2 regions of the Aeromicrobium sp. 50.2.37 genome follow, and region 1 is predicted to be linked to the other one. Evidence: riboswitches for the same ligand, from Rfam matches in the RefSeq annotation. Region 1 holds a riboswitch; the other holds the start of a gene.
The links. A riboswitch is a leader RNA that binds a small molecule or an ion and turns the genes downstream of it on or off. The one in region 1 is predicted to bind thiamine pyrophosphate.
Positions count from the first base shown of each region.

Region 1 (9,306 bases):
CGCGCAGGTGGGCGGGTCCCCACTCGATCGGGTAGCTGTTCATGGTCTCTCCTGAGGTCGTGCTGAATCGGACGGACGGGTTCCATCGGGACGATGGGCGGGTCCGGCACCGGTCCGACTGCTCCACGGGCGACGACATCCGAGGGTGATCGGATGGATCAGGAGAGGGAATCAGGTCGTGATCCCCGTGCGAGGCGATTCAAGCCTGCGGCGGAACAGTCGGGCCAAACGCCAAACTCCGCGGCAGGGTGGGCCCTACGAGGCCCTGCCGCGGCAAGCGATGACTACGAGCTGCTTCCGCATGATGGGACCAGGGTACGGGCAGCCACGTCGACCGCAGGGCAGGTTGCCCCGCGTGTCTCGCCCGATGAGACGGCGGAGGTGGGCGCCGCGCGCGCGGGTGCCAGACTGGCGAGGTGAGCGCTCCTTCGCAGATCCCCGACCTCGTGGCGCGGTCGCTCGACCTCGCCCGTCAGCGGGGGTTCATCACGTCGACCCGCCACGAGACGGGCCGGCTCCTGGCGGCGCTCGCCGCGTCTCGCGAGGGCACGCTCGCCGAGCTGGGCACCGGCACCGGCGTCGGCTCGGCCTGGCTGTCCAGCGGCGCACCCAAGGCCGCCAGGATCGTGAGCGCCGAGCTCGATCCCTCCCTCGCGGGCGACGTCCAGAAGATCTTCGCCGACGTCGACAACGTCGAGATCGTCGCGGGCGACTGGTCGACGCTCGAGCAGTACGCCCCGTTCTCGTTGCTGTTCGTCGACGTGCGCGAGGTCATGGAGCAGATCGACGTGCTGGCCGACCTGATGCAGCCCGGCGGCATCGTGGTGCTCGACGACTTCGTGCCGTCGGTCCACTGGCCACCGATCGTCGACGGTCAGGTCGACGTGGTGCGCGAGCAGTGGCTGACCGACGACCGGTTCGCCGCGGTCGAGCTGCTCATCGACGAGGGCGCGTCCCTCGTCATCGCGACACGCCGTTGACCGGTTCCGGACCAGGCGCCGAGGCGCCGGGCCGCTCGGGCCGGCGCACCTGCGTGAGCGGCAGGAACAGCTGCACCACGGGACCGATCGCGAGCGCGTAGAGCACGGTGCCGACACCCACGGTGCCCCCGAGGACGAAGCCGACCACGAGCACCGTGACCTCGAGGCTGGTCCGCACGAGCCGCACGCTGCGACCGGTGCGCCGCACGATCCCGGTCCAGAGTCCGTCGCGCGGCCCGGTCCCGAGGTCCGCTCCGATGTAGAGGGCCCCGGCGATCCCGTTGCCCACCACGCCGACGAGCAGGAAGCCGACCTGGACGCCGAGCGCGTCGGGCGTCGGGAGCAGGGCGAGCGTGACGTCGACGGCGATGCCGATCAGCACCACGTTGAGCACCGTGCCGATGCCGGGGCGCTGACGCAGCGGGACCCACAGGAGCAGCAGGACCGCACCCACCAGGATCACCACCTGGCCGAACGTGAGGGGCAGGTGGTGCGTCAGCCCTTCGTGGAACACGTCCCAGGGGTCGAGGCCGAGACCGGACTCCACCAGCAGGGCCATGGTGGCCCCGTAGAGCCACAGGCCGATCACAAGCTGCACCATCCGACGCGTCATCCGCCGCCCTCGAAGGGCGCGAGCGAGGTTCAGCGTGGCCATGAGCGCATCCTCTCCTGGTCGTCGCGGACGAGCGGACGCGGTCGCAGTCCGAGCCCGTCGCTGGCCAGGACACGCATGCCGGCCGCCAGCCCCAGGAGAGCCAGCGGCACCAGGACGAGGAGGAGCCAGAAGGTGATCATGAGCCGAGCCTGGACCGCAGGTGGCCTGATCGACCAGAGCCACTTGGCGGATCCTGGACGCAGCCACTCAGGGCCAAGTGGCCCTTTCGGTCAGGTCCAATCATCCTGCATGCTGGTGGCGTGGACCCCAGCACCTCCGCCTTCCGGCTCGCCGCGATGATCGGGACGTTGCCCGACGGACCTGCCTACCGGAACCTCGCGGACACGATCCGCCTGCTGGTCGTCGACGGCCGCCTGCTCGACGGCACTCGGCTGCCCAGCGAACGCTCGCTGGCCCAGGCCATGGGGCTGAGTCGCACCACCACGACCCGCGCGTACGACGAGCTGCGCCGCCGTGGCGTGCTCCACTCCCGCCAGGGAAGCGGCAGCGTGCTCCGGGTACCGACGAGCTCCACCACCGCCAGCAGCCTCATCGTCGACCCCGACGACCCCGACACCATCGCCCTGACCTTCTCCGCCCCCACCGGCCCGTCCGGCCTCACCCGCGCCTTCGGCGCCGCCGCCGAGCAGCTCCCGTCGCTCCTCACGACGTCGGGCTACCTGCCCGACGGACTGCCCGCACTGCGCGAGGTGATCGCCGAGGGGTACGTCGCCGCAGGCCTGCCGACGGACCCGGACCAGATCATCGTCACCAACGGGGCACAGGGTGCGATCTCGCTGGTCGGTCGCACGTTCGGCCGACCCGGTGCCGGCCTGCTCGTGGAGGGCACCAGCTACCCGCACGGTGTCGAGTCGTTGACCGGCTTCGGCTACCGCACCACTCCCCTGCCCATCGGCGAGGACCCGTGGGACGCCGACGCGGCCGCAGCGGCCGCGCCCCACGTGGAGGCCGCGTACCTGATCCCCGACTTCCACAACCCCACCGGTGCCGTCATGCCCGTGGAGACACGACTCCGGCTCGCCCACACGCTGCGCCGGCACCAGGTGCTCACGATCGTGGACGAGTCCATGCGTCGGCTCGACCTCGCCGGGGAGGGGCTGCCCGCGTCCTACGCCGCGCACGACCCGGACGCGATCGTCGTCGACTCCCTGTCGAAGGTCCTCTGGGGTGGACTGCGGATCGGCTGGATCCGCGCACCCCGCCGTCACGTGACGGCCCTGCTCCAGTCGCGCATGCGACACGACCTCGGCACCGCCGCGTTCGACCAGCTCGTGGCCGCCGAGGTGCTTCGCCACGACCAGCACCTGTTCGACGAGGCCGTGGTGCGACTGCGCCGACAGCGGGCCGCCATGGTCGAGGCGCTGGCCGCCCACCTCCCGGACTGGGACGTGCCGGTGCCGCCCGGCGGGCCGAACCTCTGGGTCTGCCTCCCTTCACGCGCGTCGAGCCGGCTCGTCGCCGCGGCCGCGCAGGAGGGGCTGCTGCTCACGCCCGGTCCACGGTTCACGCTCGGTGCTCCCAGTGCCGGCGAACGTCGGCTCCGGCTGCCCTGCACCTCCGCCGAGCACGTGGGCGTCGAGGCCGTCCAGCGTCTGTCGCGCGCGTGGACGGCCGTCGTCTCCGGTCGACGCTGCGAGCCGACCGGCACGAGGGTCGACCTCATCGCCTGAGGGCTTGACCCCCCGCACGCCACGCCTCGTCCCAGAAGTGCCACTCCCGGTCGGTGGCGGCCGCGTAGGCCGTGAGCATCGACCCCTCGAACGTCGACCCCGCGGCCAGTCGGTCAGCCGTGCGCTCGGCGCGCCTGACCGACGCCTCGAAGTCCGCCGAGTCGTACGTGGCGATCCACGGTCCGTAGGGGTGGCGGTCGAGCCCACCGGCCGTTGCAGCCACCTGGCGGCCGACCTCGACGTACACGCGGAAGCACGGGAGCACGGCGGCCACCGCCACCTCGACGGGTGAGTCGAGGGCGTGCTGCGCGAGCATCGCCAGGTAGGCGACGCAGCTCGGTGAGGGCGGGCGTCCATCGACGTCGAGGCCACGCCGCGACAGCTCGCCGAGGTGGAGCGTCCGCTCGGCCGCCACGGCTCCGGCGGCGAGGGTCGCCCAGGTGCCGACGTCCTCGACGTCGTCGAGCCGTGAGGCGATGCGCGCGAGCGCACGCGCATAACCGGCCAGGTAGTGCGCGTCGTCGACCAGGTAGCCCGCGAAGATCTGGTCCGGCAGCGTGCCGTCGGCCAGGCCGGTCACGAACGGGTGCCGGCAGATGTCGGCGTAGCGGTCGGCGACGTGCGACCACGCCCGCTCCGAGAACGGCACGGTGCTCATGACGCCGTCTTCCTCAGGCGGACGAGATGGTCGACCGGACCCCTGCCGCTGCCCACCTGACGGGTGGCACCCGAGACCAGTGCCTCCGTCAGGTAGTCCTTCGCCGACCCGACCGCCTCGCGCAGAGTGGCGCCCAGGGCGAGGTGGGCGGCCACCGCCGCCGACAGCGTGCAGCCCGTGCCGTGGGTGTGCGGCGTCGCGACACGCTCGGCACGGAACCAGGTCGGCCCCTCGGAGTCGAGCAGCACGTCGTCGCTCGACCCGCCGGAGCCGTGGCCTCCCTTGACGAGTGCCGCTCCCGCACCGAGGCCGACCAGGCCTCGTGCCAGCTGCTCCGGCGCCGCGCCCGTCTCCAGTCCTGTGAGCACGACGGCCTCGGGGAGATTCGGGGTGACCAGTGTCGAGCGCGGGACCAACAGGTCGCGGATCGCCGCCTGCGCGTTCCGGGGCAGCAGGCGGTGGCCCGACGTCGACACCATGACCGGGTCGAGGACGACGTTCGGCACGTCGGCGAGCAGGTCGGCCACCAGCGCGACGAGCGCCGGGGAGCCGAGCATGCCGACCTTGACCGCCCGCACGTCCAGGTCGTCGAGCACCGAGCGCAGCTGCCCGCGGACGATGTCGAGCGGGACCGGGTGCACCGCATGGACGCCGGTCGTGTCCTGCGCGGTGACCGCCGTGATCACGGTCGCGCCGTACACACCGAGCGCCGTCGCGGTCTTCAGGTCGGCCTGGATCCCGGCGCCTCCCGACGGGTCCGACCCGGCCACGGTCAGGACCACGGGCTCGCGCGGGCTCATGCGACGCCCCCGTCCCGGTAGGCCAGGGCGGTGTCGACCACGTGCCGCAACCGCCGCGCGGCCCGACCCGGGTCGGCCTGGCCCCCGATCGCACGGACCACGGCGATGCCGTCGAGGCCCGCGGCGACGGCGCTGCGGGCGTTGTCCTCGTCGAGGCCACCGATGCCGACGACGGGGAGCCGGCCGTCGACGCGACGCGCCACGTGAGCCACCCCACGCAGCCCGAGTGGCGGCGCGGTGTCACGCTTGGTCGCGGTGTCGTGCACCGGGCTCACCGCCACGTAGCTGCACGCCGACACCGCAGCCTCGTCGTCGAGCTGGCCCAGGTGCTCCACGGACCACCCGACGAAGGCGTCCGGGCCGACCTGGGCCCGGAGCACCGTGGGGTGTGCGTCCCCGGCGCCGCCGTGCACTCCGGCAGCGGCCCGGACCACGTGGTCATTGCTCAGGAGCGGAACGCCCGACCCCGCCAGCGCGTCGCGGAGCGACTCGACCTGAGCCGTGAGCTCCTCGACGGTCGCGCGCTTCGCCCGCACCTGCACGCACGTCACGCCGCCCTCGACGGCCGGCACCACGACGCGGCGCAGGTCGGACCCGAACGACGGGTCGGTGACGAGGTACAGACGCAGGTCGGGGAACCTCGGGGGCCTCATGCGCCGGGACGGACGTGGGAGCCCAGCTCGAGCCGCCCGGGCTCGGCGAGGCGGTCGACGATCGACACCCGCAGGCTGGCCGGCCCCTCGGCGACCTCGGCCGCCGAGGTCCCGGCGGAGGCCAGCAGCCCCATGGCCCCGGCGGCGGCGGCCACCGGGTCGTCGACGACGGCACAGGCCGCCGCCACGAGGGCGCTCGAGGAACAGCCGAGCGCGGTGATCATCGGCATCCAGCGATGACCACCGTGGACGTGCAGCGCACGGTCGCCGTCGGTGACGAGGTCGACCGGGCCACTGACCACGACGACGCAGCCGTGCTCGCGGGCGACGGTGCGGGCGGCCACGTGGGCGTCCTGCGCGTCGGCCAGGCTGTCGACCCCGCGCGACGCTCCGACCGTGCCGGCCAGCGCCAGCACCTCCCCCGCATTGGCACGCACGACGGTCGGGCGCAGACGCAGCAGGTCGTCGACGAGCTCACGCCGGTAGCGCGTGGCACCCACCGCCACCGGGTCCAGCACCCAAGGTGTGCCGTCGGCCCGTGCCTGCGCCGCGGCCAGCCGCATGCCGTCGGCCCAGCGCGGCGACGGCGTCCCGATGTTCACGTAGACAGCGTCGGCGAGCGCGGCCAGCTCGGCGGACTCCTGAGGATCGTGCACCATGGCGGGCGACGCGCCCACCGCGGACAGCACGTTGGCCGTCAGGTCCATCGAGACGAAGTTGGTGAGGCACTGCACCAGAGGTGCTCGCTCACGTAGGGCCGTGGTGACGGCAGACGTCGGATCCATGTGTCTCCCTCGCGCCGGTGCTAACCGGATCAGGTTCGGCGGGTGTCATCTCAGCCCCTGCGGGGCACCCCGGACGTCCACGACCATAGCGAAGGCCCCCGTCCGTCGGACGGGGGCCTTCGTGGCTCGAGCGGTGCGTCAGCGAGCGGCAGAACCCTCGACGTAGTCATCGTCGGACTGCTTCCACGAGAAGTGGGAGCGCAGCACCTTGCCGGTGGCCTCGATCGGGTGACCCGCCTCCTGCTCGCGCAGGGCGAGGAACTCCGGGGCGCCGGCGTCCTGGTCGTCGATGAAGCGCTTGGCGAACGTGCCGTCCTGGATGTCGGCGAGCACGGCCTGCATGCGCTCCTTGACCGAGGAGTCGACCACGCGCGGTCCGGAGACGTAGTCGCCGTACTCAGCGGTGTCGGAGATGCTCCAGCGCTGCTTGGCGATGCCGCCCTCCCACATGAGGTCGACGATCAGCTTGAGCTCGTGCAGCACCTCGAAGTAGGCGATCTCCGGCTGGTAGCCGGCCTCGGTGAGGGTCTCGAACCCGGCCTGCACGAGGTGCGACATGCCGCCGCACAGCACGGCCTGCTCGCCGAAGAGGTCGGTCTCGGTCTCCTCGGTGAAGGTCGTCTTGATGACGCCGGCGCGGGCGCCGCCGATGGCCTTCGCGTACGAGAGGGCGAGGTCCCAGCCCTGGCCGCTGGCGTCCTGCTCGACGGCGATGATGTCCGGGATGCCGCGGCCGGCCACGAACTCACGGCGCACGGTGTGGCCGGGAGCCTTCGGCGCCACCAGCAGCACGTCGACACCGGCGGGCGGCTTGATGTAGCCGTACCGGATGTTGAAGCCGTGGCCGAACACGAGCGCGTCGCCGTCGACGAGGTTGGGCTCGATGGACTCGGCGTACACGTGGCGCTGCACCTGGTCGGGGGTCAGCACGACGATGACGTCGGCCTCCTCGACGGCGTCGGCGACGCTGAGCACGCGCAGGCCCTCGGCCTCGGCCTTCTCGCGGCTCTTGGAGCCTTCGGCGAGGCCGACGCGGACGTCGACGCCGGAGTCGCGCAGGTTCAGGGCGTGGGCGTGTCCCTGGCTGCCGTAGCCGATGACGGCAACCTGCTTGCCCTGGATGATGCTGAGGTCTGCGTCGTCGTCGTAGAACAACTCGGCCACTGGTATCTCCTCGTGTCGTGGATGGGTTCGTGGGATGGTCAGGCGCTCTGGTGGCCCGGCACCGTCCGCAGCGTGCGGTCGGTGATGGACCGTGCGCCGCGTCCGATCGCGACGCGACCGGACTGGGCGATCTCGCGGATGCCGAACGGCTCGAGCACGTTGAGCATGGCCGTCAGCTTGCCCGAGTCGCCCGTCGCCTCGATGGTGACGGCATCGGTGGACACGTCGACGACCTTGGCGCGGAACAGCTGCACGGTCTCGAGCACCTGCCCACGGGTCTGCGCGTCCGTGCGCACCTTGATGAGCATGAGCTCGCGCTCGACCGCCGACGCCGAGTCCAGCTCGACGATCTTCAGCACGTTCACGAGCTTGTTGAGCTGCTTGGTGACCTGCTCCAGGGGCAGCTCGTCGACGTTGACGACGATCGTCATGCGGGAGATCTCGGGGATCTCCGTGGGGCCGACCGCGAGCGAGTCGATGTTGAACCCGCGCCGCATGAACAGGCTCGAGACGCGGGCCAGGACGCCCGGTGTGTTCTCCACCAGGACGCTGAGCGTGTGCTGCGTTGTCATCAGAGGTCCTCGTCGTCCCACTCGGGCGCCATGTCGCGCGCGATCTTGATGTCGTCGTTGCTCGTGCCGGCCGCGACCATCGGCCAGACCATGGCGTCGCGCTCGACCACGAAGTCGATGACGACGGGCCGGTCGGTGATCGCCATGGCCTCCTCGATGACGGCGTCGAGGTCGTCCTCGCTGTCGCAACGCAGGCCCACGCACCCGTACGCCTCCGCCAGCTTCACGAAGTCGGGGATGCGGCGCGCACCGATGGACTCCGGACCGGTGTTGAGGTCGGTGTTGGAGTAACGGCCCTCGTAGAACAGGGTCTGCCACTGGCGCACCATGCCGAGCGAGGAGTTGTTGATGACCGCGACCTTGATCGGGATGCCCTCGATCGCGCAGGTGGCGAGCTCCTGGTTGGTCATCTGGAAGCAGCCGTCGCCGTCGATCGCCCAGACGACCGAGTCGGGCAGCCCGACCTGGGCGCCCATCGCGGCCGGGACGGCGTAGCCCATGGTGCCGGCGCCACCGGAGTTCAGCCACTGGCGCGGGCGCTCGAAGTCGATGAAGTGCGTCGACCACATCTGGTGCTGCCCGACCCCGGCCGCATAGGTGGCGTCGGGTCCGGCGATGGCGCTGATCCGCTCGATGACGGTCTGCGGTGCGAGCCCCTCGGACGGCTTGTCGTAGCCGACCGGGAACCGCCCCTTGGTCGAGAGCATCCGCTCGCGCCAGGGTCCGTACTCCCCCTGCACGCCGGTCTCCTCGGCCTGCTTGCGCAGCGTGACCACGAGGTCGGCGATGACCTCGCGGCAGTCGCCGACGATCGGCACGTCGACCTCGCGGTTCTTGCCGATCTCGGCCGGGTCGATGTCGGCGTGGATGACCTTGGCACCGGGGGCGAACGTGTCGAGGTTGCCCGTGACCCGGTCGTCGAAGCGCGCGCCGAGCGAGATCAGCAGGTCGGACTTCTGCAGCGCCGCGACCGCGGCCACGGTCCCGTGCATGCCCGGCATGCCGAGGTTCAGCTCGTGGGAGTCGGGGAACGCGCCGCGCGCCATGAGCGTGGTGACCACGGGGATCTGCGTCAGCTCGACCAGCATGGCCAGCTCGGCCGCGGCGTCGGCCTTGATGACGCCGCCACCGACGTAGAGCACCGGCCGCTCGGCGGCCGCGATGAGCCGAGCCGCCTCGCGCACCTGCTTGCCGTGCGGGCGGGTCGTGGGCCGATAGCCCGGCAGGGCGAGCTCGTTCGGCCAGTGGAACGTCGTCGCGGTCTGCAGCGCGTCCTTCGCGATGTCGACGAGCACCGGACCCGGACGTCCCGTGCCGGCGATGTGGAAGGCCTCGGCGACCACGCGCG
Region 1 is NZ_JANLGG010000004.1:95,269-104,574, forward strand. It holds gene NUV38_RS03660 (O-methyltransferase) at 417-980, shown strand; gene NUV38_RS03665 (YitT family protein) at 961-1,635, opposite strand; gene NUV38_RS03670 (hypothetical protein) at 1,623-1,775, opposite strand; gene NUV38_RS03675 (PLP-dependent aminotransferase family protein) at 1,896-3,326, shown strand; gene NUV38_RS03680 (TenA family protein) at 3,316-3,984, opposite strand; gene thiD (bifunctional hydroxymethylpyrimidine kinase/phosphomethylpyrimidine kinase) at 3,981-4,784, opposite strand; gene NUV38_RS03690 (thiamine phosphate synthase) at 4,781-5,437, opposite strand; gene thiM (hydroxyethylthiazole kinase) at 5,434-6,222, opposite strand; TPP riboswitch at 6,211-6,304, opposite strand; gene ilvC (ketol-acid reductoisomerase) at 6,361-7,386, opposite strand; gene ilvN (acetolactate synthase small subunit) at 7,425-7,958, opposite strand; gene NUV38_RS03710 (acetolactate synthase large subunit) at 7,958-9,306, opposite strand, start outside.

Region 2 (9,306 bases), on a different contig from region 1:
ACGTCGGTCACGTAGAGGGCGAGCAGCACCAGCTCGGCAAGGGCGGGCACCACGAGGCCGGGTCCGATCTTCATGGCCGCGACCCTACCGAGCGACTCTCCTGCTCGACCGGTGGCGGGTGCCGGCCACGCACCCACCCTGGTTCTCACTCACTCACCTCGGCGCGCACGCCGAGGTGAGTGGCAGAGAACCATGGTGTGCTCGCGATTCCCATCACCTGATGGGAATCGCTGGGACGGGTCAGGCCTCGAGGTGGCGGCGGTAGCGCTGCATGCCGGAGATCCAGCGGTCGGGGTCGGTGGCCTTCTGGGCCCACATGGTGGCGACGTCGGGGTGGGGCAGGGCCTGGAAGCGGCCGGCCTCGACGGCGTCGAGGATCGTCGTCGCGACCTCGGCCGGCTCGAGCGCGTTGCCCGCCGACGTGACCGCACGCATCCCGAGGGTCGCGTCGGGGTCGTCGCTCGTCTCGCCCGACTCGAGCATGGCCGTGCGCACCCCCATCGGGCACGCGCAGGTGACCTGCACGCCGCGGTCGCCGTAGGTGGCCGCGAGCCACTCGGCGAACCCGACGGCCGCGTGCTTGGTCACCGAGTAGGTCGGCGAGCCCAGCTGGGTGAGCAGGCCGGCGGCCGACGCGACGCTCACGAAGCACCCCGCCGGACCGCTCTCGGCGGTCGCACCCTCGACCCACCCGGGTACCAGGGCCCGGGCGGCGGCGACGTGGCCCATCACGTTGACGTCCCACGACGCGGCCCAGTCCTCCGGGGAGGCATCGAGTCCGAAGCCCCGGAACACGCCCGCGTTGGCGACGTAGAGGTCGACCGGCGACGGAGCGGTCTGCAGCACGGCGTCGACACCGATCTCGCTCGTGACGTCGGCAGCCCGGTGGAGCACGCGGTCGCCGAAGTCCTCGGCGAGTCCTGTCGCGGCAGCCTCGAGCCGGTCACCGTCGAGGTCCGCCAGCACGACCGAGCCCGCTCCACGCTCGAGCAGGGCGCGCGCGACCGCCAGGCCGATGCCGCCGGCCGCACCCGTGACGACCGCCGACGCTCCCTCGATCCTCATCGGACCCGGCTCACTTCTTCGACGCGTACTTCTTGAGCTCGGCGCGGGCGAGCGAGGCCTTGTGCACCTCGTCGGGCCCGTCGGCGAAGCGCAGCGTGCGGATGCCGGCGAACATCTCCGCGAGCGGGAAGTCCTGGCTGAGCCCACCGGCACCGTGCACCTGGATGGCCTTGTCGAGGATCCACTCCACCGTCTGCGGGGTGGCGATCTTGATCGCCTGGATCTCCTTGTGGGCGCCGCGGTTGCCCACGGTGTCCATGAGCCAGGCGGTCTTGAGCGTGAGGAGCCGCAGCTGCTCCAGCTTGACGCGCGACTCGGCGATCCAGTCCTGCACGACCCCCTGCTGCGCGATCGGCTTGCCGAACGTCGTGCGGCTGAGCGCGCGCTCGCACATGAGCTCGACCGCACGCTCGGCCAGGCCGATGGAGCGCATGCAGTGGTGGATGCGGCCGGGCCCCAGGCGCGCCTGGGCGATGGCGAAGCCCTCGCCCTCCCCGCCGATGAGGTTCGAGGCGGGCACGCGCACGTCGGTGAAGCGCAGCTCGGCGTGGCCGCCGTGGTCGCGGTCGTGGAAGCCGAACACGTGCATGCCGCGCACGACCTCCAGCCCGGGGGTGTCGCGGGGGACGAGGATCATCGACTGCTGGCGGTGGCGCTCGGCCGACGGGTCGGTCTTGCCCATCACGATGAAGACCTGGCAGTTCGGGTTCATCGCGCCGGTGATCCACCACTTGCGGCCGTTGATGACGTACTCGTCGCCGTCGCGCACGATCGACAGCTCGATGTTGGTGGCGTCCGAGGAGGCCACGTCGGGCTCGGTCATGGCGAAGGCGGAGCGGATCTCGCCGGCGAGCAGCGGCTTCAGCCACTGCTCCTTCTGCTCGTCGGTGCCGAACATCGTCAGCACCTCCATGTTGCCGGTGTCGGGCGCGGCGCAGTTGATGGCGGCCGGAGCCAGCTGGATGGAGCGGCCGGTGATCTCCGCGAGCGGCGCGTACTGCAGGTTCGTCAGGCCGCCCTCCTCCGGGTGGCCGGCGAGGAAGAAGTTCCACAGGCCGCGTTCGCGCGCCTCGGCCTTGAGGCCGTCGAGCACGGCCGGCGGGTCCCAGCGGTCCTCGTCGTACAGGGCCTTGATCTGCTGCTCGGCCTGATGCTCGGCGGGGTAGACCTTCTCGTCCATGAAGGTCTCGAGCTTCGCGATGAGCTCGTTGGTCGTCTCGTCGAAGGCGAAGTACATCTCAGGCACCGGCCATGACGTAGATGACCTCGGCGATGCACACCGGCTTGTCGGAGCCCTCGCGCTCGACGACCACGTTGACGATGCCCTGCGTGCCGATCGGGATGTCGCGGGTCTCGACGAGGGTGGCCGACGCGCGCAGGCGCGAGTCGACGGGCACGGGGCTCGGGAACCGCACCTTGTTCGCGCCGTAGTTCATGCCGAACGCCAGGCCCTGGATCGAGTAGATCTGCTCGACGAAGACCGGCAGCAGCGAGAGCGTGAGGTAGCCGTGCGCGATGGTGCCGCCGAACGGGCCCGACGCGGCGCGCTCGGGGTCGACGTGGATCCACTGGTGGTCGCCGGTGGCGTCGGCGAACGTGTTGATCTGCTCCTGGGTGACGGTGACCCAGTCGCTGGTGCCGAGCTCCTCCCCGGCGGCTGCCTTGAAGGCGTCGAGACTGTCGAACACGCGGACCATGGGGTACCTCCGGAAGTGACGTCGGGCTAAGCGCTTGCTTAGTTCGCACCCTAGTGCGTGACCCAGGTCCTGGCTAGACCGCCACGAGGAGCACCACCGGGACGGCCGCGAGCAGGGCTCCCGCGACCGCGACGGCCACGTCGAGCCGGGTCCACGGCGCCGGCTCGGCCCACGACCGGTCCTGGGCCGACGCGAAGCCGCGCGCGTCCAGGGCGATGGACTGGCGCGACGCGCCGCGCAACGAGGAGACGAGCAGGGCGAAGACCAGCCCGCCGCCGTAGCGGGAGCGGGCGACCGGACCGCCGGCCGGCCCCGCGCCCCGGGCTCGTCGGGCTCGCACGAGCTGCTGCCAGGTGACCAGCAGACCGGCCGCCTGCTGCAGCGCAGACGTCACCGCCACCACGGGCCGCGACGGCAGTCGGAGGTTCTGCGCCAGGTGGTCGCCGAGCCGGGCCGGGTCGACGAACACGGCCACCACGGCACCTGGCCAGGCGAGCACCACGATGCGCAGGCCCGCGGTCAGGGCGAGCGTCTCGTCGTGACCGCCGAGGCGCCACGTCGAGTAGGCGACCGTGAGGCCCGCGAAGGCCGCGAGCGCCAGGCACAGCAGCGTGTACCGCACCGACGGCACCACCAGCAGGAGCACGACGGCGTAGACCGCCACGGTCACCAGGGCGATCGGCAGCGTCCGCACGGCGAGCGACCCGGGCACGGCAGCGACGCCCACCACGGCGAGCGCGAGCGGGTTCACGTGGAGCAGGAGCGATCGTCGACCGGTGGGAGCGGTGTGCCGGGTCGTCATGCGAGCCGCCCCGCCTCGAGGCGGTGGACCCGGTCGGCGAGCGCCACGAGGTCGGCGTCGTGGCTGGCGGCCGCCGCGACGGCCCCGGCGTCCGCGGCAGCACGCCACCACCCGGCCACCGCGGCCCAGGTGAGCCGGTCCTGGCCGACGGTCGGCTCGTCGAGCAGCACCGACCCGGGCCGGTGCGCCAGTGCGGCGGCGAGGGCGAGCCGCCGTTGTTCGCCACCGGAGAGCCGGTAGGGGTTCCGGTCCGCGTGGGCGCCGAGTCCGAGGTGGTCCAGCACCGCGTCGACGTCGACGGCCCGGCCGAGCCGACCCGCCGTGAAGGCGACCTCGTCGCGCACCGTGGTCGTGAGCAGCCCGTGCTCGGGGACCTGCGGCACCCAGCCCGAGACGGCCGCCAGCGCCGACGACCGCATCCGGTGCAGCGGCTCGCCCGCACGCTCGACCGCTCCGGAGGTGGGGGCCTGCAGACCGGCACAGGCCGCGAGCAGCGTGGACTTGCCCGCCCCCGACGGACCGACGACGGCGTGCGCGGCGCCCTCGACCAGGCGCAGGTCGACGTCGTCGAGGGCGCAGGTGCGGGTGGTGCCGCGCCACGAGCGACGCACCAGCTCGACCGTGAGCCGCTCGACGTCGAGGGGCACCGCGTCGTCGTCCGGCGCCACCAGCGCCCGGTCGGGGAGCACCGGCACGGGAGCCTCGAGCCCCGGCATCCAGACCCCGGCCGCGCCGAGGGACGAACGGTGCTCGGCCACGAAGGTGGTGGGGTCCGTGTCGGCGAGCACGCCACCGTCACGGCCGAGGACGACCACCCGGTCCACGAGCTCGAGCCAGGGCCCGATGCGGTGCTCCACCACCACCAGCGTCGCGCCCGCCGACGCCACGGCGTCGGTGACCGCCCGTCGGACCTCGGCGGCCGAGGCCTCGTCGAGCATCGAGGTCGGCTCGTCGAGCAGCAGCAGACCAGGGCGCAGGGCGAGCGCGCCGGCCAGGGCCAGACGTTGGGTCTCGCCGCCGGAGAGCGCGTCGGTGGGGTGCTCGCGACCGTAGGTCAGCCCGACCGCGTCGAGCGCCTCGTCGACCCGGCGCCAGGTCTCGTCGTGGTCGAGGCCCAGGTTCTCGGGCCCGAAGGCGACGTCGCGGCCGACGCGGGCCGACACCACGGCGTCGCCGGGCTGCTGCGTCACGAGACCGCGCACGCCCTCGGCGCCTACCGATCCCGAGAGGTCCCCGGGCACGGACTCGCCCAACGCACCGGCGAGCGCCAGCAGCAGGGTCGACTTACCCGCGCCGCTCGGCCCGGCGAGCAGCACCCGCTGCCCCGCGGGGAGGTGCAGGTCGAGGTCGGCCACCACCGCCCGGGCGTGACCCATGGGCCGCCACCCGAACCCGTCGAGGCGGACCTCGACGGGTCGGGTGGTGGTGAGGGCGGTCAGGCCCGCACGCCCTCTCCGGCGGCGTCGCGACCGGCGCCGAAGGAGTCGAGCGCCCCGGTGGAGGCGAGCGAGCGGACGAGCATCCAGCCCAGCAGACCGGCGACGACCGCACCCGACACGGCGAAGAAGCCGAGGTGCGCGACCTTGTACGCGAAGCCCCAGTCGGTGTAGTAGAAGTTCCACTCGTAGACGGAGGCGAAGACGGCCGACAGCACGCCCGCGAGGACGGCCGCGCCGAGGCCCCAGCGGCGGTAGCGGCCGAGGGCGAAGCCCAGCTCGGCGCCGGCGCCCTGCACGAGGCCCGAGAGCAGGACGGTGAAGCCCCACTCGGTGCCGCCGAGCACGAACATCGAGATCGCGGCGGCCACCACCTCGGTGCCGAACGCGGCACCCGGCCTGCGGATGACCAGCCCGCCGACGACCCCGGCGAGCAGCCAGCCGCCGCCGAGCAGCGCGCCGGCCGGCGGGTAGCCGATCGTCGCGGCCAGGTCGAGGACGCCGTAGAGCTTCCCCCAGGCCCAGAAGATGACCCCGAACGCGACGCCGAGCGACGCGATCGTGACGAGGTCGATGGTGCGATAGGACAGACGTTCCCGACCCTCGGTCGGTGTACGCGTGGATGCAGAACTCATCGTGACTCCCTTCGCCGGTGCTAACCGGAGCAGGTTCAAGGGTCTGCGGCTGATCCGCACTCTCAGCGCCCTCTGCGGCGGCGCTCCCCTGTCGTGGTGGTGCCAGCCTAGCCGCCCGCGAGCCACCGCGCCCAGCCCGTCCGGGCCGTGGGCAGCGGTCAGGCCAGGAGGTCCGGGCGTCCGAACATGGCGGCGGTCTCGCGGGCCGTCGGGTGTCCGGCGTCCGGGTCGGCGCCGGCCTCGAGCAGGACCCGCACCACCGCGTCCTCGCCCTTGAACACCGCCCCCGCCAGCGGGCTCTGGCCGCGGTCGTTCAGCGCGTCGACGACGGCGCCCCGCGCCGTGAGCGCAGCCACCGTCCCCGCGTGGCCGTGGTAGGCCGCGAGCATGAGCAGCGTGTTGCCCGACGCGTCGGTGAGCTCGACCGGGACGCCCGCATCGAGGTGCTGCACCAACCGCTCGGTCCGGCCCTCGCGGGCGTCGTCCAGCAGGTCCTGCGCCAGCGCCACGACCCGCGGGTCGAGGGCCGTGTGGTCAGGGGTGGTGGCGTCGTCCGACGGGTCCATCCCTCGACCGTAGGGCGGGGTGACGTCGGTCGCAGGTCGGCCTAGGCTCGAGGCATGACCGTCGCTCGCGACCTCCTGCTCGTGGCGCTCGACCCGGAGTCGGGCAAGGTGCGGCTGCCGTCCATGGCCGCCGAGCCCGCCCTCGGTGGCGCCGCGCTCATCGACCTCGTGCTGCTCGGTCGCCTCGAGCTCGTCGGCACGGGACGGAAGGCCCGCGTGGCCGTTGCCGACCGCACGCCCGTGGACGATCCCGACCTGCAGGCCGCCTTCGAGCGGGTCTGGCAGAAGGGCCACCAGGCACCGAAGTCGATCGTGACCCGCCTGGGCAAGAAGCAGCGCAAGGCCGTGCTGGCGTCCCTGGAGGCCGATGGGCTCGTGCGGGACGAGCAGCGCCGCGTGCTCGGCATCCGGCTGGAGCGGTACGAGCTCGTCGACGTCGCGCGGCGTGACCAGCTCGTCGGGGCGATGCGGCAGGTGCTCCTGCACGACCAACCCGCCGACCAGGTCACCGGCCCGCTCGTCGGCCTGCTCCTGGCCGCCGACCAGCTCGGCCTCGTGGTCGAGAAGCGGGAGAAGAAGGGCGCGAAGGCGCGGGCCAAGGTCGTCGCCGACGGCGACTGGGCCAGCGAGGGCGTGCGCAAGGCGATCCAGGACGCCCAGGCCGCCATGACCGCCGCGATGACGGCCAGCATCGCGGCCTCCACCACCGCGTCGACCTCCTGACGAGGGCCGTCCCCGCCGGGGCGACACGGCTGACGCCCACGCGTGGGGGAGGATGAGGCCATGGCGTCCGTCCGCACCCCTGACCCCAATCCCGGCTGGCTCTCCGAGATCGCGCTCGACGAGACCCGCTCGCGCGTGCCGATCCTCTACGTCGAGGGGATCCCCGTCCGGGTGGACGCCCACGGCCAGGTCGAGCACCTCGGACTGCTGCTGCGTGGTTCGCCCACCACCGGGGCCATGACGCGCACCTTCGTCTCCGGACGCGTCACCCACGGCGAGTCGGTGCGCGACGCGCTGCTGCGCAACCTCGAGAAGGACCTCGGCCCCACCGCCTTCCCGCAGCTGTCGGCGTCGATCGTGCCGTTCACGGTGGCCGAGTACTTCCCGCTGCCGGGCGTCACGCCCCTGCACGACCCCCGCCAGCACGCGGTGGCGCTCGTCTACGTCGTGCCGGTCACGGGTGAGTGCAACCCGCGCCAGGACGCCCTCGAGCTCAGCTGGATGACGCCCGAGCAGGCCCTCGACCCGGCGGTCCTCGACGAGATGGAGGGCGGGCGCGGGATGCTCGTCCGGCAGGCCCTCGCCCACGTCGGTGCCCTGGCCTGACCCGCCCGCCGACCGCCCTGCCGACCCCCCTGCCGACCCCCCTGCCGGCACCGGTCGGCACGGGCGGACCATGGTCCGGTGAGCACCCCGAACCGCTGGCTGATGCTCGCGGTGGGCATGCTCGCGCAGGCGTCGGGCACGGTGGCCGCCAACGCGGCCGTCTTCCTCATCCCCTACCTGCACCTCGAGCGGGGACTCCCCCTGCCGCAGGCCGGCGCACTGGCGTCCGCCTCGCTGCTCGGCACCACGGTCTCGCTCGTGGCGTGGGGCGTCGTCGTCGACCGATGGGGTGAGCGACTGACCCTCACGCTCGGTCTGGTGGTCACGACCGGCGGCACCGTCGCCGCCGCCTTCGTGGCGGGCTACCCGGCCCTGGCGGCGTGCTGGTTCGTGGCCGGCGTGGGCGTGGCCAGCTCCAACGCCGCGAGCGGTCGACTCGTGGTGGGCTGGTTCCCGGCCGAGCGCCGCGGCACCGCCATGGGGGTGCGCCAGACCGCGCTCCCGCTCGGGGTCGGGGCCGCGGCGGTCTTCGTGCCGACGACGGTGCAGGCCACCGACCTGCGCACGACGCTGCTGTGCATCGCCGCGCTCAACGCGGTCGTCCTCGTGGCCTGCGCCCTGCTGGTGGTCGACCCACCACGCCGGTCCCGCGCCGACGCCGACGACGCGGGCGAGACGGGCAGCCCGTACCGGGGCGACGTCATGCTCGTGCGCATCCACGCCGCGTCGGCCCTGCTGGTCGTCCCGCAGTTCACCGTGTGGACGTACATGCTCGTCTGGCTCATCGACGAGCGCGGCTGGGCCGCCGGCGCGGCCGGTGCGCTCGTGGCGTCCACCCAGCTGCTCGGCTCGGCGGGCCGCATCGGGGTGGGCTGGTGGTCCGACCGGGTGGGCAGTCGCATGGGACCCATGCGGATCGTCGCGGTCGGGGCGGCGCTGACGATGCTGGCGCTCGGCGTGCTCGAGCCGACGCCCCTGGCGGTCGTCCTCATCGTCGTCGCCACGGTCGTGACCGTCGCCGACAACGGCCTGGCCTTCACCGCCGTGGCCGAGCGGGCCGGGCCGTGGTGGTCGGGCAAGGCGCTGGGCGTCCAGAACACCGGCCAGTACCTGGTGAGCGCGGCCGTGCCGCCGGTCGTCGGACTCACGGTGGCCGGGCTGGGCTACGGGTGGGCGTTCGCGCTCGTCGCCCTCTTCCCGCTCGTCGCGATCCCGCTCGTCCCGCGCGACCGATGACGAACGACTCACACCTCGCCGACAGGACAAGGCGGCGCCGCCCGGGATAGCCTCTACCTACCCACCGGTAACCGACCGCAGACCTGCAGGGCCTTTGGGTGGCCTTACCCCGCGGGCCCGCCCGCGAGGGGCTACTGTCAGCCCCACTGTCACGGTCGTCGCCCCAAGGATTGAGGCTCCATGCAGCTCGTCGCGATCATCGTCTCGTTGGCCGTCACGGCCATCACGATCCCCGTCACGGTCGTCGCCGTGCGCCGGATGACCGCCGTCATCCGTGCCGGTGGCCCGGCACCCGGCCGCACGGACGACCCCGCTGCGCGCACGGTGAACATGCTCAAGGAGACGTTCCTCCACACGCGCATGCTCCAGTGGAGCTGGATCGGTGCCCTGCACTGGTTCGTCTACCTCGCGTTCCTGGTGCTCGCGACGGCCGTCGCCCAGGCGTTCTTCCAGCTGTTCGACCCGGAGTTCGTCTGGCCGATCATCGGCCACTTCTTCCTCTACGAGTGGATCAGCGAGGCCATCGGCCTGCTCGGCGCG
Region 2 is NZ_JANLGG010000012.1:56,696-66,001, reverse strand. It holds gene NUV38_RS08285 (hypothetical protein) at 1-74, opposite strand, end outside; gene NUV38_RS08280 (SDR family oxidoreductase) at 241-1,065, opposite strand; gene NUV38_RS08275 (acyl-CoA dehydrogenase family protein) at 1,076-2,302, opposite strand; gene NUV38_RS08270 (MaoC family dehydratase) at 2,304-2,762, opposite strand; gene NUV38_RS08265 (energy-coupling factor transporter transmembrane protein EcfT) at 2,836-3,564, opposite strand; gene NUV38_RS08260 (ATP-binding cassette domain-containing protein) at 3,561-4,940, opposite strand; gene NUV38_RS08255 (ECF transporter S component) at 5,000-5,635, opposite strand; TPP riboswitch at 5,625-5,735, opposite strand; gene NUV38_RS08250 (ankyrin repeat domain-containing protein) at 5,794-6,201, opposite strand; gene NUV38_RS08245 (GPP34 family phosphoprotein) at 6,256-6,924, shown strand; gene NUV38_RS08240 (NUDIX hydrolase family protein) at 6,985-7,530, shown strand; gene NUV38_RS08235 (MFS transporter) at 7,609-8,766, shown strand; gene NUV38_RS08230 (heterodisulfide reductase-related iron-sulfur binding cluster) at 8,947-9,306, shown strand, end outside.
Region 2: linked by a shared signal. The riboswitch ahead of NUV38_RS08255 (ECF transporter S component) and the one ahead of thiM (hydroxyethylthiazole kinase) in region 1 are both predicted to bind thiamine pyrophosphate.